4 regions of the Diaphorobacter sp. MNS-0 genome follow, and region 3 is predicted to be linked to each of the others. Evidence: predicted binding sites of a transcription regulator. Region 3 holds the regulator's gene; each other region holds the start of a gene.

Region 1 (3,763 bases), 510 kb from region 3:
GCCGGAGAGATGCATGGACGGCATGGCATTGCGCATTGCCTGCGGTACGCTCACAAGTCCACTTGACATGTGCTCCAGTGGCGGCATGCTTTTCGGATACAAGCCCTCAAACGCTGCAATTGGGGCAGTCGCAGGCAACCATGCATAGCACAGGACCGCAACAAAGAACGGCACGACCATGGTCCGCCAACCATGCAGGCTTCTGTTTTTTTGCTCTCGAATCAACCAGGCAATTTGCGGAAAAAACATGACCGCCAGCAGAGAGTAAATAAAAGTAGTCGTCGATTGAATCCACGCCGGCATGGCATCTGCCATCATGGCGACCGACCGACCCCAGTGGCCGTATGCGGCGTCAATCATCCAGAGATTCACATCATGAGTCAGCGGCAACAACACGGGGGTCACCTGGAGAGTGCCGTGCGTTGCAACCCCCAATGCCAACGAACCCAGCAACACCCATAGAAAGGCAGTGGATCCTTCTGACACGGCTCTCTTCTCTGCTTTCGCCCGCACAACATCCCATATTGCTTCAATCGCCAACCAGATTCCCGCAGGAATACCCAGTATATATACCGAAGAAAAATAATGATACTTTCCATTCCCCCATGCGAACAAGTAGATCGCCAGCACCACCCCCAACCCAACCAGAACCAATTTGCACCGAGCTGATAAATTGATCCACCCTGCCAAATACATAAATATTGCCGCACCAGAAAACGGGAATATCAACTGCAGAAATACCCCTTCAAACCCATTTTGCTTCTGAACAAAGGAAACATAAAATGAGGAACCATAAACAACAAAAAAACAAACCTCCGACACCAAAGCCATCAAGAGCAACACACTCCCCCAAAGCTTCAATTCCTGCAAATCTTTTTTATCGATCATGGTTTTTCAGGCAATAAACAAACAGCCAACAGAATATCTTGCGCAAATCAATGCTGCCGGAAATATTATCCATCAATAAAAAAGAGCGCCAAGGCGCTCTTTTTTGACACAGGGGATAATTATTTGCACTCGGACGGAGCAAAGCGCGCCGGCAGAGAACCTGCCGCAAAGCCTGCAAAACCTGTGGCCGAAGCTCCCGCCGCCGCACAACGCCATTGCGTCGCCTGGGCTGGGGGAGTAAAGGAAGCCGTGCCCACCGGCAGTATCGTACCCACAGGGGCGTTGGGCGTGTAAATCAAAGTGCCGTTGCCTGCAGCCGCCGTTGTGGTCAGCGTGATGACACCAGTACCGGAAGCAATGGCGATGGACGTTACGTTGCGGCTTGCCGACGGGGAGGTATAGCCCATTGCATAGCCATTGGCGTCAGACGTGGGATTGCCCGATGCCAGAACGTCTGCCACATTGACCTTGGCGGCAGAAACACCCACCATGCCTTCAGACACACGGGCACGCACCGTATAGTCTTGGTACGCAGGCAAGGCCACAGCAGCCAAAATACCAATGATGGCCACCACGATCATCAGTTCGATGAGGGTGAAACCCTGTTGCATAAAGCGCTTCATATATCACTCCTTTGAGAGTTAAAAATCCGTCTTTCGACTGCCATCTTCATGCACGGATCGTGCCAAGCCCCAGATGCCTTGCCACTCCCATCCCGGCGACCTTCACCCCGCAAGATGACATATTTGTCGCACCCGGATGTCACATGTGCATGAATATATGGAAAAACCGCCGCTAACGGCTTTTAAAAGCGAAGCGCTAATGATCGCCACACTAGCGTTGCCCTCTGCACGCTCTAGCCCTGCACAAACTCCATCTCAGTGCTGGCCAGAGCGATGCGGTCACCATTCTTGAGAGTTATGGGGTCCACTCCAATGGGCGTACCGTTCAGGAACGGAAAGTCCCCACCCTCCACATGAGCCAGGACGAAGCCGCTGTGCCGCTTGGTGATGGATGCCACGGCCACGCCGGGCTTGCCAATGGTGGTAACCACTTTTGTCAGAGCCACCTCACGGCCGGCGGCGGGGCCGTTCATCACCCGCACGGCGGCGCTCAGCACGACTGGCGCAGGGGCCGCAGGCTTGGCCAGCGGCGGCAACATGCCGGGCTTGAAGACCATCGTCTTCTCATAGTCATGCCCAGGCTCTTCGTGCAGGAAGCGGATCTTGTACTTCCCCAATTCCACCGTGTCGCCGTTGCGCAAAGGCTGTCGCTTGATGGCCTTGCCATTGACGTAGGTGCCGTTGGTGCTGCCCAGATCCTCCACTTCCACATCATCCCCATTCATGAGGAAGACCGCATGTTCACCACTGACGGCAAGGTTGTCGATGACCACGTCGTTGTAGGGGCGGCGGCCTACCGTTGTGCGTTCCTTGGTGAAGGGGACTTCCTTGATGACAACTCCATCGATCGACACGACCATTCTGGGCATGATCACTTTTCCTTATCCAAACAACTTAGCTAGTAGAGGGAAGTAGCAATTTCCGGGCACAGGCAAATGAAGCCCTGGCGGTCGGGCTGAGCTTGGCGGAAGGGTCACGAGGTGCGCAGCAGGCGCGCCATGAGGCCGCCGCGTTTTTTGGCGTCTTGAGCGAGTTGCGTTTGCGCCAGCACTACGCTGATGTTGTCCCGCCCTCCCATGGCGTTGGCCATGGCCACCATGCGCGCCGCTTTATCTTGTAGCGCAATGGGCATCCGCGCCAGTTCGGCCAAATCTGCGTCACTCAACATGTCCGTCAGGCCGTCGGAGCAAAGAATGAACAAGTCACCGGGCTCGACAGGAAATTCGTTGATTTCTATGTGCACGGACACATCCACCCCCAGCGCCCGTGTCACCAGGTTGCGCTGCCCCGAAACGGCTGCTTGTGCCGGCGTGAGCAGTCCCAGGTCGATCTGCTCCTGCAACCACGAGTGGTCGCGCGTGATCTGCCGCAAGAGGCCCTCGCGCCACCGGTAGCAGCGCGAATCACCGATGTGGCCGAGAATGAGCCGGTCGTCACGGAACACGCCGACGACCAGCGTGGTACCCATTCCCAGGTACTGCGGATTGGACATCGAGGCGCCGAGGATCGCGTGGTTCGCGTTGTCCACACAGGCCTCTAGTGCATGCCGTACCTCCGAAGGCGATGCCGCGGAGCCGTCGCCTTGCAGCCAGCGGACCATCTCGGTGCCGATGTAGGTGATCGCCATCCCGGCAGCCACCTCGCCCGCGTTGTAGCCCCCCATGCCGTCGGCCAGGATGACCATCTGCGCCGTCTCATGGATGGCCACAGCGTCTTCGTTGTTGGAGCGCACCCGCCCCGTGTCCGTCAACGCGCAGAATTCGTAGCTCAGCATCGGCAGAGGTTTCATAAGAGGCTCCCGCGATACGCCTCACGCGAAGGCGCTTTACATGCGGTGGAGGAGGGCATCGCTGCATATCCCTCACAACCGGCATTGCGGGACTGCGCATCATAGTCGAGGCGCACGGGGCGACAGGTCCGTCATGATGTTGAACGCGTGCAAGCCAGGCCCGTTGACGTGTGTTGCAAAGAGGCCCTACGCAGCCCTTCTTGGCTGCCATTTTTGCTACTTCATGGACATGTCCGTCAGGTCGCGGCACATTCCCGTCGCACTAACGCGCGCCAGACTTCTTAGGCCTGCCGAGGTTCGCCGCGGGATTGCATCAGCTTGCCCACCATCACCACCAGTACGGCAATGACGACAGCGTTGTCGCCCGACAAAATGATGTTGATCCAGACGATCTTCACCAGGCCGATCCAGAAATCGGCATTGCTCAAGTACTCCATTGATGGCTCCAGTGTTATGAATCGAA
Region 2 (3,763 bases), 130 kb from region 3:
GGGTCATGTGACGCGATTCGTCGGACTGGGCCGAGAAGCCAAACGTCACGGTGCTCATGTCGCCGTTGTGGGCGGCGCCGGACATGAAGGGCACGAACAGCAGGTTGGTCAGCACGTACTCGAACGAGAAGCTCACGGCGGTGAGGAACTCGAACGGCCCTGCGGTGGAGGCGTCTTCAAAAAACGACTTGGGCACGGACAGGTACCACACACGGTCAAACATGTGGGGTGCCTGGTGCAGGCCATTGAAATACTTGTTGTAGTGCGACAGGGCGTGGGTTTCGGTCTGGCAGTGGCGCAGCTCGTCAATGGACTGCATCTGCGCGGCAACGCGGGCACCGGCACCGGTGAAGTGGCGGCCCACATGGGCAAAGCCGCGGTGCGCGAGGTACTCTATCGGGGTCACGGCCTGGAAGAAGATCTTGATCGCATTCACATAGCGCGCATCCGAAATACCCAGCTGGCCATTGTTCTGCGCAAAGGCCTCGATCACGGCATAGAGCTTCTTTTCCTTCTCGCCCTGGTATTTCCAGTAGGCGTCCATGGTCAGGCGAAACGGGTCTTCCCATTTATCCCAGTCGTGGATCTTGATGCCTTCGTACTTGTCGAACGGAAAGACCTTGTCCATGGGCTGGTAGGTCGTATCCCAGGCCAGGCCGCGCGTCATGGCGGCGTAGCGGTCCTTGAGGCCCAATTTCTTCTTGATAGCAGGTGCGTCCATGGTGTTATCTCCTGGTTGTTGGGTGAAACGGCCGGCTGGCTCAGTGCTGCCAGCTCAGTGAAAACTCGTCGTCGTCTTCGTCGATGTAGCCGGAAAGCGTGACGAGGTTGACGTGCAGCTGCTGCAGGTTGAAGCGCTGCCCGGTCTGCTCTTCGATGGTTGCGCGCCGAATGACAAGCCGACCGGGCGCGTTGATCTTCACGAGCCCCTGCGGATAGGTGGCTACGGCTTCGGCGTTGTCGGCCAGGATGGCGTCCACAACGGGGCGGGACTCTTCGTTGTCCTGAAAGGCAATGAAGACGCTGGAGATGACGGAGGCGTTGGGGGTGTTCATGGTGATGACCTCCTTCAGACAGCCAGGCCGCACTTGCGGGCACGCGCGTCCAGCGCCGCGCGCACGGCAGTCAGGGCCGCGCTGCCTTGTGCGCCCAGCGCCATCTCTGCCACCGGCGCCAGCGCGGCCTGCGCACTGTCGGCATAGGTCTTGAACCAGCCGGTAATCAGCGCGCGGTTGTCGTCCGATGCGGCGGCGGCCACTTTGATGACCGCGTCCACCCAGCGTGCGCTCTCGTCATGCCATTCGGGCATGAAGGCCGTGAGCATGGCCACCGCCGTACCGCCCTGCACCGCAAGGTGGTCGTCCACGAAATGCGTGTAGATCAGTGGGTACAGCAGACCGTCGAGCGCCAGGTTCTGCGCCACAAACAGCTCGAACGGGTCGTTGACGACCAGCGTGTCCTCCACCAGCTTGCGCAGTCCCTGCCAGCGCGGGTCCTGCAGCCAGTCGTTCTTGCCGGCTTCCAGTGCGCCGGGCTCGCCCAGTGCCAGCCCCAGGCGCGTGAGGTACTGCGCAACCGCCAGATGGTCCATGGCATGGAACATGGCCGGTGCAGTGAACGCCGTGCCATAACCGCGTGAACAGATCGTGCAATTGTTCATGTTGGCGCCCCAGGCCGCGTGGCGCAGCGGCATGAGCACCTCGCAGGCTGCGGCGCGCTGCGCGTCAGGAATCTTGTCGATCAGGCCGCGCGACTCGACAAACTGGTAGTTGGCCTCCATCGCCTCTTGCTGGCGCGCACGCGCCATGGTCCAGTTGGCGTAGTAGAACTGGCGCGGGTCGCGCAGCGCGTCCCAATCGGCCAGCTTGACTGCGGTGCGCGCGGCATCAAACAGCTCAAACTCGGGCTCCCAGGTCGGGCGGTAATGAAAATTCACGGCGGGCTGTATGCCCAGCGTGGCTTCAAGGTAGCGCGACGCGGGCTTGTCGCCCGTGTAAGCAGCCACGCGGGCGAAGGTGTTGCGCAGCGGCTGAATTTCGCGCGCCTGCAAGTCGATGTTCATGGGGCTTATCTCCTGGTCGTGGTTGTTGGGGCAGGGCTCAGTCATCCAGGTGGCGCACGCGGTGCGCCGCGCAAAAGGCCTCGAATGCCGGTGCGGGGAGCATCAGCTCCACCGACAGCTCAGGCCATCCGATCGAGAACGAAAACTCGACAAGGCCGTTGTCGCGGCGGCCCAGCACGCGAACGAACCGCTGCGACAGATCGCAGACGGGTTGCGGGGTGGTGGCGGGCGCCTCGGTGGCAGTGCAGGTCATGGCTGTCTCCTGTTCGGTTTTGCGCCATCTGTTTTGCACGGGCCATGCCAATGCTGGCGTTTTGCGCGCAAATATCGATAAATCCAGGGTTAATCCCTAGCAAATCGCGTCAAAGAGGCCCGCCCGCAGGTTGGTAGCCGCCGGCTGCGGCACCCGCGGACAGCCCGGAGCCGCGATTGCTGCACAGCAGCATGATGTTTTGATGAGACCCAGGGGTCAGCCAGTTCATGAAATGATGAAAAACCTCCCCGGGTCGATCCCGATGGACGACCACCCGCTGTTTATCGATACTTTTTTCATGCCAGCCACCACCCTGCCCCCCTACCCGTCCGACGCCGACTTGCGCCGGCTGGTGCACTTCTCGCCCGTCGATGGGCGCATCTGGCTGGCTGATCAGCGCATGCTGCTGGTACATGCGGCGGCCTTTCAGGCGTTGCGGCGCGAGCTGGTGGCCAGCCTGGGGCCGGAGCACGCCCGCCGCTTGCTGATGCGTGCGGGCTACGCATCGGGCGAGCGCGATGCGCTGCTGGCGCGCCAGGTGCGGCCGGGCGCATCGCTGTTCGACGCCTTTGCCGTCGGGCCGCAGCTGCACATGCTGGAAGGCGCGGTGCGCGTGCAGCCGCAGGTGTTCGAGCACGACGAGGCAGCAGGCCACTTTCACGGCATCTTTCAGTGGGATCACAGCTGGGAGGCCGAGGTGCACCAGCGCGCCTGGGGCCCGCAAGGTGCGCCCGTGTGCTGGATGCTGCTGGGCTATGCCTCGGGCTACACCAGCGCGTTCTTTCGGCGTCCGGCCCTTTTCAAGGAAGTGCAATGCACTGCCTGCGGCCACCCGCACTGCCTGATCGAGGGCCGCTTTGAGCACGAATGGCCCGACGGCGAGCAGCTGGCGCGCGACTACGACCCTGACTCCATGCTGGTGCGCCTGGGCGAGCTGCAGTCGCAGGTGGATGCGCTGCGCACCCAGCTACAGCCCGCAGATGATCAGGGCCCGCTGCTGGGACGCTCGCGCGCCTTCAACGACACCGTGGAGCTGCTGCGCAAGGCCGCGCCCACGCAGGTCACCGTGCTGCTGACCGGCGAGACCGGCGTGGGCAAAGAGCGCTTTGCGCGCGCGCTGCACGCCATGGGCCCGCGCGCCGACAAGCCCTTCGTGGCAGTCAACTGCGCGGCGCTGCCCGCCGATTTGATCGAAAGCGAGCTCTTCGGCGCCGAAAAAGGCGCCTACACCGGCGCCACCGCCGCGCGCGTGGGCCGCTTCGAGCGCGCGCACGGCGGCACCTTACTGCTGGACGAGCTGGGCGAGCTGCCGCTACCCGCGCAGGCCAAGCTGCTGCGCGTGCTGCAGCAGGGCGAAGTGGAGCGCCTGGGCGGCACGCAGCCGCGCAAGGTGGACGTGCGCGTGGTCGCCGCCACCAACGTCGATCTGGAAAAAGCCGTGGAGGAAG
Region 3 (3,763 bases):
GCTCAAGCAGACCAGCGTTTTCACCGGCCGTGTCGTCATGACCAAGGGCACCATCGTGCTGCGCGGCGCGCAGCTGGAGGTGCGCCAGGATGCCGACGGCTTCCAGTACGGTGTGGTGACGGCCGAGCCGGGCAAGCGCGCCTTTTTCCGGCAAAAGCGTGACACCGCGCCGGGCGCGCCCGACGAGTTCGTCGAGGGCGAGGGCGAGGTCATCGAATACGACGGCCGCGCCGACGTGGTGAAGCTCATCCGCCGCGCCGAGCTGCGCCGCTACCGCGAGGCCACACTGACCGACGAGCTGGCCGGCGCCCTCATCGTCTACAACAACCTCACGGACGTGTTCACCGTGGACGGGCAGAAGACCGCGCCCGCTGGCGCCACTGCCGGCACGCCGGGCGGCCGGGTGCGGGCGGTGCTCGCGCCCAAGGAGCCTGCATCGGGCACCAGCGCCACGCCGCCCGTGCGCACCGAGCCGCCCGCGCTGCGTACTAGCCCCAGCCTGGACGGCGCGAAGTGAGCGCGGGCTTGGACGATGCGCGCATGAGCGAAGGCGTCAGCCGCCTGGAGGCGCTGCACCTGGAGAAGTCCTACGGCAGCCGCAAGGTGGTCAAGGACGTGTCCGTGGTCGTGCAAAAGGGCGAGGTGGTGGGCCTATTGGGCCCCAACGGCGCCGGCAAGACCACGTCGTTCTACATGATCGTCGGCCTGGTGCGCAGCGATGGCGGCCGCATCAGCATCGACGGGCAGGACGTGACGGACATGCCCATCCACCGGCGCTCGCGGCTGGGCCTGTCGTACCTGCCGCAGGAAGCCTCGATCTTTCGCAAGCTCAATGTCGAAGACAACGTGCGCGCGGTGCTGGAGCTGCAGACCGACGAGGCCGGCCGCTCCCTGCCGCGCGCCGAGGTGGAGCGGCGCCTGACCGCGCTGCTGCAGGAACTGCGCGTGGACCACCTGCGCAAGTCGCCTGCACTGGCGCTGTCGGGCGGCGAGCGCCGGCGCGTGGAGATCGCGCGCGCGCTGGCCACGCAGCCGCGCTTCATCCTGCTGGACGAACCCTTCGCCGGCATCGACCCGATCGCCGTGATCGAGATCCAGCGCATCATTGGCTTTCTCAAGGCGCGCGGCATTGGCGTGCTGATCACCGACCACAACGTGCGTGAGACGCTGGGCATCTGCGACCACGCCTTCATCATCAGCGACGGCCAGGTGCTGGCACAGGGCACGCCGTCGGACATCGTCGACAACGCGGAAGTGCGCCGGGTGTACCTGGGCGAGCACTTCCGCATGTGAGAGTGATGGGCGACCACGGCACGATGCAGGACCAGACAGCGGGTTGCAGGCCATGAAGCCCGGCCTGTCGCTGCGCGTCTCGCAGCACCTGGCGCTCACGCCGCAGCTGCAGCAGTCGATCCGCCTGCTGCAGCTGTCCACGCTGGAGCTGGCCCAGGAGGTCGAGCAGATGCTCGACGAGAACCCCTTCCTGGAGCGCACGCTGGAAGAGGCCCCGCGCGAGGAGTTCGGCCTGGCCCAGGCTGATGCGCCGGTGAGCGAGCAAGACCGCGAAGCCGAGGATGCTATTTATTCAGGAGCTGTCAGCGCAGGACAGGAAAGCGCTACAAGCCAAAATGATGCAGAAACCTCCACCGCCGAAACGACGGCCGAACCCGCGGACTGGGAAGGCGACGGCTCGGTAGACCTGGCGCCCGACGACAGCGAGTGGGGCGGCGACGCCCCGGCGCGCAACGGTGCCGGCGCGGGGAGCGACGACGAGGTGGACGCCACCGAGCTGGCCCGCAGCCAGGAGTCGCTCACGGCCTTCCTGCACCGCCAGGCGCTGGCGCTGCGCCTGTCCGAGCTGGACATGGCCGCGCTGCGCTTCCTCATCGAATCGCTGAACGACGACGGCTACCTGGACGAGTCGCTGCAGGACCTGGCCGCCAGCCTGGCGGGCACCGAAGACCCCGAGCAACTCGATGAATTGGTGCACCGCTTCACCGTGGCGCTGCGCCTGCTGCAAAGCCTGGAGCCCGCGGGCGTGGGCGCGCGCGGACTGGCCGAATGCCTCACGCTGCAGTTGCGTGCGATGGACCAGGACGAAGAGGGCGACCCCGACGTGATCCAGGCCGCGCTGGCCATCTGCGGCCAGCCGCTGGACCTGCTGGCCAAGCGCGACGTGCGCCGCCTGGCGCAGGCCTGCGGCACCAGCGAAGAGCGCACGCGCGCCGCGATGGCCTTGATCGCGCGGCTGGAGCCACGCCCGGGCAGGCGCTTTGCCGACGTGGACCGCAACATCATCGTGCCCGACGTGATCGTCAAGAAAACCGGCCGCGGCGGACAGCAGAACTTCAGCGTGCAGCTCAACCCGGACGTGATGCCGCGCCTGCGCGTGCACGACATCTACGCCGGTGCGTTGCGCGGCGGCCGTGGCGAAGGCCACCAGGCGCTGCAGGCACGGCTGCAGGAGGCGCGCTGGTTCATCAAGAACATCCAGCAGCGTTTTGACACCATCCTGCGCGTGTCGCGCGCCATCGTGGAGCGGCAGAAGAACTTCTTCGTGCATGGCGAACTGGCCATGCGCCCGCTGGTGCTGCGCGACATTGCCGATGAACTGGGCCTGCACGAGTCCACCATCAGCCGCGTGACCACCGCCAAGTACATGGCCACGCCGCAAGGCACCTACGAACTCAAGTATTTCTTCGGCTCGGGGCTGGGCACCGAAACCGGCGGCAACGCCTCCAGCACGGCCGTGCGCGCGCTCATCAAGCAGTTCATCGCGGCCGAGAACCCGCACAAGCCGCTGTCGGACAGCCAGATCGCCGAGATGCTCAAGGAGCAGGGCATTGAATGTGCGCGCCGCACCGTGGCCAAATACCGTGAGGCGCTCAAGATCGCCCCGGCCAACCTCCGCAAGGCACTTTGAACCATGGCACGCGTCGTCTTCGACCTTCCCCCGCACTTCGGCTTCAGTACCGAGCTGCAGATCTACATCAGCCATGTCAACCAGGGCGGGCACCTGGACAACGCGCAGTTGCTCAGCCTCGTGTCCGAGGCGCGCGTGCGTTTCTTCAAGTCGCTGGGCTACCCCGAGGCCGACGTGGCGGGCCTGTCCACCGTGGTGGGCGACATCGTGGCGCAGTACAAGTCCGAGGCGTTCCACGGCGAGACGCTGCGCGTGGAGATGACGCCGCAGGACTTCAACCGCTACGGCTTCGACCTCGTCTTCCGGTTGACCGAGAAGAGCCAGGGGCGCGAGATCGCGCGCGGCAAGACCGGCATCGTCTTCATCGACCGTGCGGCCCGCAAGCCCGCACCCATTCCTGAATCCGTGCTCCAGCCATTGCTGCAGCGCGCAGCACAGCCGCAATGAACCAGCTTCAACTCTTTTTGCCCTGCGCCGCTGGCGTGGAGGGCTACCTAGCCGACGAGGTGCACAGCCTCACGGGGCTGGCCGGGCAGGACCTGCTCGTGGGCCGCGCGGGCGTGCTGCTGCGCGCCTCCTGGCGCGACGCGCTGCGCCTGAACCTGCACAGCCGCCTGGCGCAACGCGTGCTGGTGCAACTGGCCGAGCGGCCCTACCGCAACGAGGACGACATCTATGCCGCCGCGGCCGACGTGGCCTGGGAGATCTGGTTCACCCCGCGCCAGAGCTTCAAGGTGGAGGTGACGGCGCAGCACAGCCCGCTCAAGAGCCTGAACTTCGCCGCGCTGCGCGTGAAGGATGCCGTGGCCGACCGCTTCCGCGCCAAGGCCGGCGTGCGCC
Region 4 (3,763 bases), 160 kb from region 3:
CCGAACACGTCGAAGGCGTCGTCCACGTTCAGCATCTTCTTCAGGCCGCCCACGCCCCACAGGCAGACCAGGCCGGCGATCAGGCCGATCGCGATGGAGCCCATGGGACCCACGAAGCCCGCGGCGGGCGTGACCGCCACCAGGCCGGCCACGGCGCCCGAGGCCGCGCCCAGCATGGAAGCCTTGCCCTTGTGCAGCGCTTCGCCGGCAATCCACGACAGCGTGGCGGCCGAGGTGGCCAGCACGGTGTTCACGAAGGCCAGACCGGCAGCAGCGTTGGCGGCACCGGCAGAGCCGGCGTTGAAGCCGAACCAGCCCACCCACAGCAGCGAGGCGCCCACCATGGTCAGCGTCAGGCTGTGCGGGGTGAAGGCCTCTTTGCCGAAGCCGATGCGCTTGCCCACCATGTAGGCACCCACCAGGCCCGCGATACCGGCATTGATGTGCACCACGGTGCCGCCCGCAAAATCGAGCGCGCCGTCGGCCGCCAGCAGGCCGCCACCCCACACGATGTGGGCCATGGGCACGTAGCTGAAGGTGAACCACAGCAGCGCGAAGATGAGCACGGCCGCAAAACGCATGCGTTCCGCAAAGGAGCCCACGATCAGCGCCACGGTGATGGCCGCGAACGTGCCCTGGAAGGCGATGAACACGTATTCGGGAATGGTCGCCAGCGCACCAAAGGTTTCCTGGCTCACGCCCTTCAGGAAAAGCTTGGACAGGTCGCCCACGAATTGGCCCTCGCCGGAGAACGCGAGGCTGTAGCCATAGATGGACCACAGCAGCGACACCAGGGCAAAGATCACGAACACCTGCATCAGCACGGACAGCATGTTCTTGGTGCGGCCCAGCCCCCCGTAGAACAGGGCCAGGCCCGGGATGATCATCAGGATCACGAGCAGCGTGGAGGTCAGCATCCAGGCGGTGTCGCCCGAGTCCACCTTGGGCGCGGCGGGCGCCTCTGCCGCGGGTGCGGGTGCGGGTGCCGCAGCAGGTGCTGCGACGGGCTCGGCAGCGGGCGCAGGCGCGGGGGCGACGGCCACGGGCTCCGAAGCCGCCGCGGCCGCGTCGGGTGTCTGGGCCAGCGCGCCGGCGCCACCGGCCAGCAGGCTTGCACCGATCAGTAGGGAAGCAAATAGTTTTTTCATGGCAGATCTCTGGGTCGGGAGGGACGAATGCCTGTGCGGCGCGCGCTCACAGGGCTTCCTGGCCGGTCTCGCCGGTGCGGATGCGCACCACCTGCTCCAGGTGCGCCACGAAGATCTTGCCGTCGCCGATCTTGCCGGTGCGGGCCGCGCCTTCGATGGCCTCGATGACGCGTTCCACCAGCTCGTCGGCCACGGCGGCCTCGATCTTCACCTTGGGCAGGAAGTCCACGACGTACTCGGCGCCGCGGTACAGCTCGGTATGGCCCTTCTGGCGGCCGAAGCCCTTCACCTCGGTCACGGTGATGCCCTGTACGCCGATGTCCGACAGGGACTCGCGCACCTCGTCGAGCTTGAAGGGTTTGATGATGGCGGTGACCATTTTCATGATCGGTTCCTTGTCGAGAGTTAAAGGGTCTTGGTGAGGGAGACGATCAGGCGGGCCTTGTTGGCATCGCCGAAGAAGCCCTTCTTGTTGGCTCCGGCAACCGCCGCGGACAACGACAGGCCGGCGCCGAAGTCGTAGGCGCCGCCCACGCTGTAGTCCACGTAATTGGGCACGCCCAGATCCTTGATGTCGCTGGCAAAGCGCGTGTAGCCCACGGACGCCTTCAGCGTGACGCTGGGCGCAACCTCCTGCGCAAACGCCAGGTTCAGGTAGCCCGTGTTGCGCCCACGGTTGCTGGAGGTCTTGGCGCCCGCCCAGCCGAAGTAATCCTTGGACACGGTGTGCGAGTACTTGGCCGTGAACGGGCCGTACGTGGCCGCGCCGTACAGCTCGGTGGTGTTGCCGTTGGTGTTGCCTGGGTACACATACGTGAGCGCGCCCACATCCAGGTCCACCTCGCCGGCCTTGAATTTGTAGCCACCGTAGAAGTCGGCCTCGATGGAGTTGCCGGACAGCCAGTCCACGCTGGAGTTCCAGTTGCCCACGTAGAAGCCACTGTCGCCAAAGCTGTAGTCGAACCCGCCCTGGATGGCCGGGTTCACGGCCTTGATGCGGTTCACGTCCTGGTCCTGGCCGCGGAACTTGTAGTTGCTGGTCAGCGACACATTGGCAGTGAGCTGGGCGCTGGCAAGGCCCGGTACGGCGACGGCCGCAAAAGCGAGGGTCAGGGTCTTGAGGGAAAAGCGGTGCATGGTTCCTCCAGTGTTGGGCGACGGTTGACACCCCTCAATGCATGGACCGTGCCACCCCGAAATCCGCCCCGCGACGGCCTGCCGGGTACCATCCTGAGACATACGTGCAGTCACAGGGGTTGCAGCCCGGCGCATTTCGCACCAGCCTGGTGCAGGGCTGCCCTCTTGCGCATCCCGTCGCCATGGTTGCACGCACATGCCTGGGGAGATCCGTTGCGATGAGTCTTGCTTTGGTGCAAAGCCGCGCCCTGCTGGGCCTGCACGCGCCCGCCGTTACGGTGGAAGTACACCTGGCCAACGGGTTGCCCAGCTTCGCGCTGGTGGGCCTGGCCGATGTCGAGGTCAAGGAGGCGCGCGAGCGCGTGCGCTCCGCGCTGCAGAACGCCGGGCTGGAATTCCCGGCCAACAAGAAGATCACCGTGAACCTGGCGCCGGCCGATCTGCCCAAAGACTCCGGCCGCTTCGACCTGCCGATCGCGCTGGGCATCCTGGCCGCGAGCGGGCAGATCGACGCGGCCCGGTTGGACGGCTGGGAGTTCGCCGGCGAGCTATCGCTGTCGGGCCTGCTGCGCCCGGTGCGCGGCGCCCTGGCGACCAGCTTGGCGCTGCGCGCGCTGGCGCAGCCCGTACGCACGGTGCTTCCCCCCGGCAGCGCCGAAGAAGCTGCGCTGGTGCCGGGCACCGAGATCTACCGCGCGCACCACCTGTTGGACGTGGTACGCCAGTTCGTGCCCGTGCCCCCGCCGAACGATGATGGCGCGGACGACGGCGGTTGGCAGCGGCTGCAACCCGCGCCGCCGGCCCCGGCCACCGATGGCCCGGACCTGGCCGACGTGAAGGGGCAGGCCGCGGCCAAGCGCGCACTGGAGATCGCTGCCGCAGGCGGGCACGGGCTGCTGCTCGTGGGGCCCCCGGGCTCGGGCAAATCCATGCTGGCCCAGCGTTTTGCCGGGCTGCTGCCCCCGATGGGGGTGGAGCAAGCGCTGGAGAGCGCGGCCATTGCCAGCCTGGCCGGGCGCTTCAGCCCCGCGCAGTGGATGCAGCGCACCACAGCCAGCCCGCACCACAGCTGCAGCGCGATCGCACTGGTGGGCGGGGGCTCGCCGCCGCGCCCGGGCGAGATCTCGCTCGCGCACGAAGGCGTGCTGTTCCTCGATGAATTCCCCGAATTCGCCCGCAGCGCCCTGGAGGCGCTGCGCGAGCCGCTGGAGAGCGGGCGCATCACCATTGCCCGGGCGGCGCAGCGCGCCGAGTTCCCGGCGCGCTTTCAGCTCGTGGCGGCCATGAACCCCTGCCCCTGTGGTTTTGCGGGCTCGCACCAGCGCGCCTGCCGCTGCACACCCGACCAGATCGCGCGCTACCAGGGCAAGCTCAGCGGCCCGCTGCTGGACCGCATCGACCTGCATGTGGAGGTGCCCGCGCTGCCGCCCGAGGAACTGCTGGGCGCCCCGCCCGGCGAACCCAGCGGCGCCGTGCGC

What was found. Region 3 encodes sigma-54, which starts transcription at its own class of promoters, with help from an activator protein. Its sites were predicted from a motif close to TGGCANGNAANCTGCTTT; they were not measured.
Region 1: the regulator sigma-54 is predicted to act here: its motif matches at 1,559-1,576, upstream of K2L43_RS18010 (pilin).
Region 2: the regulator sigma-54 is predicted to act here: its motif matches at 2,348-2,365, upstream of K2L43_RS01210 (phenol hydroxylase subunit).
Region 4: the regulator sigma-54 is predicted to act here: its motif matches at 2,322-2,339, upstream of K2L43_RS01015 (TorF family putative porin).

What each region holds. Positions count from the first base shown of each region.
Region 1 covers NZ_CP080761.1:3,802,772-3,806,534, forward strand. The annotation lists gene K2L43_RS18005 (fused MFS/spermidine synthase) at 1-888, opposite strand, end outside; gene K2L43_RS18010 (pilin) at 1,008-1,511, opposite strand; gene K2L43_RS18015 (FHA domain-containing protein) at 1,745-2,380, opposite strand; gene K2L43_RS18020 (Stp1/IreP family PP2C-type Ser/Thr phosphatase) at 2,485-3,300, opposite strand; partial or broken gene K2L43_RS18025 (TerC family protein) at 3,639-3,737, opposite strand.
Region 2 covers NZ_CP080761.1:265,944-269,706, reverse strand. The annotation lists gene K2L43_RS01225 (aromatic/alkene/methane monooxygenase hydroxylase/oxygenase subunit alpha) at 1-721, opposite strand, end outside; gene K2L43_RS01220 (MmoB/DmpM family protein) at 762-1,031, opposite strand; gene K2L43_RS01215 (aromatic/alkene monooxygenase hydroxylase subunit beta) at 1,070-2,062, opposite strand; gene K2L43_RS01210 (phenol hydroxylase subunit) at 2,100-2,315, opposite strand; gene K2L43_RS01205 (sigma-54-dependent Fis family transcriptional regulator) at 2,614-3,763, shown strand, end outside.
Region 3 covers NZ_CP080761.1:393,227-396,989, forward strand. The annotation lists gene lptA (lipopolysaccharide transport periplasmic protein LptA) at 1-517, shown strand, start outside; gene lptB (LPS export ABC transporter ATP-binding protein) at 541-1,293, shown strand; gene K2L43_RS01920 (RNA polymerase factor sigma-54) at 1,346-2,923, shown strand; gene K2L43_RS01925 (thioesterase family protein) at 2,927-3,370, shown strand; gene K2L43_RS01930 (class I SAM-dependent RNA methyltransferase) at 3,367-3,763, shown strand, end outside.
Region 4 covers NZ_CP080761.1:228,436-232,198, reverse strand. The annotation lists gene K2L43_RS01025 (ammonium transporter) at 1-1,148, opposite strand, end outside; gene glnK (P-II family nitrogen regulator) at 1,195-1,533, opposite strand; gene K2L43_RS01015 (TorF family putative porin) at 1,554-2,285, opposite strand; gene K2L43_RS01010 (YifB family Mg chelatase-like AAA ATPase) at 2,504-3,763, shown strand, end outside.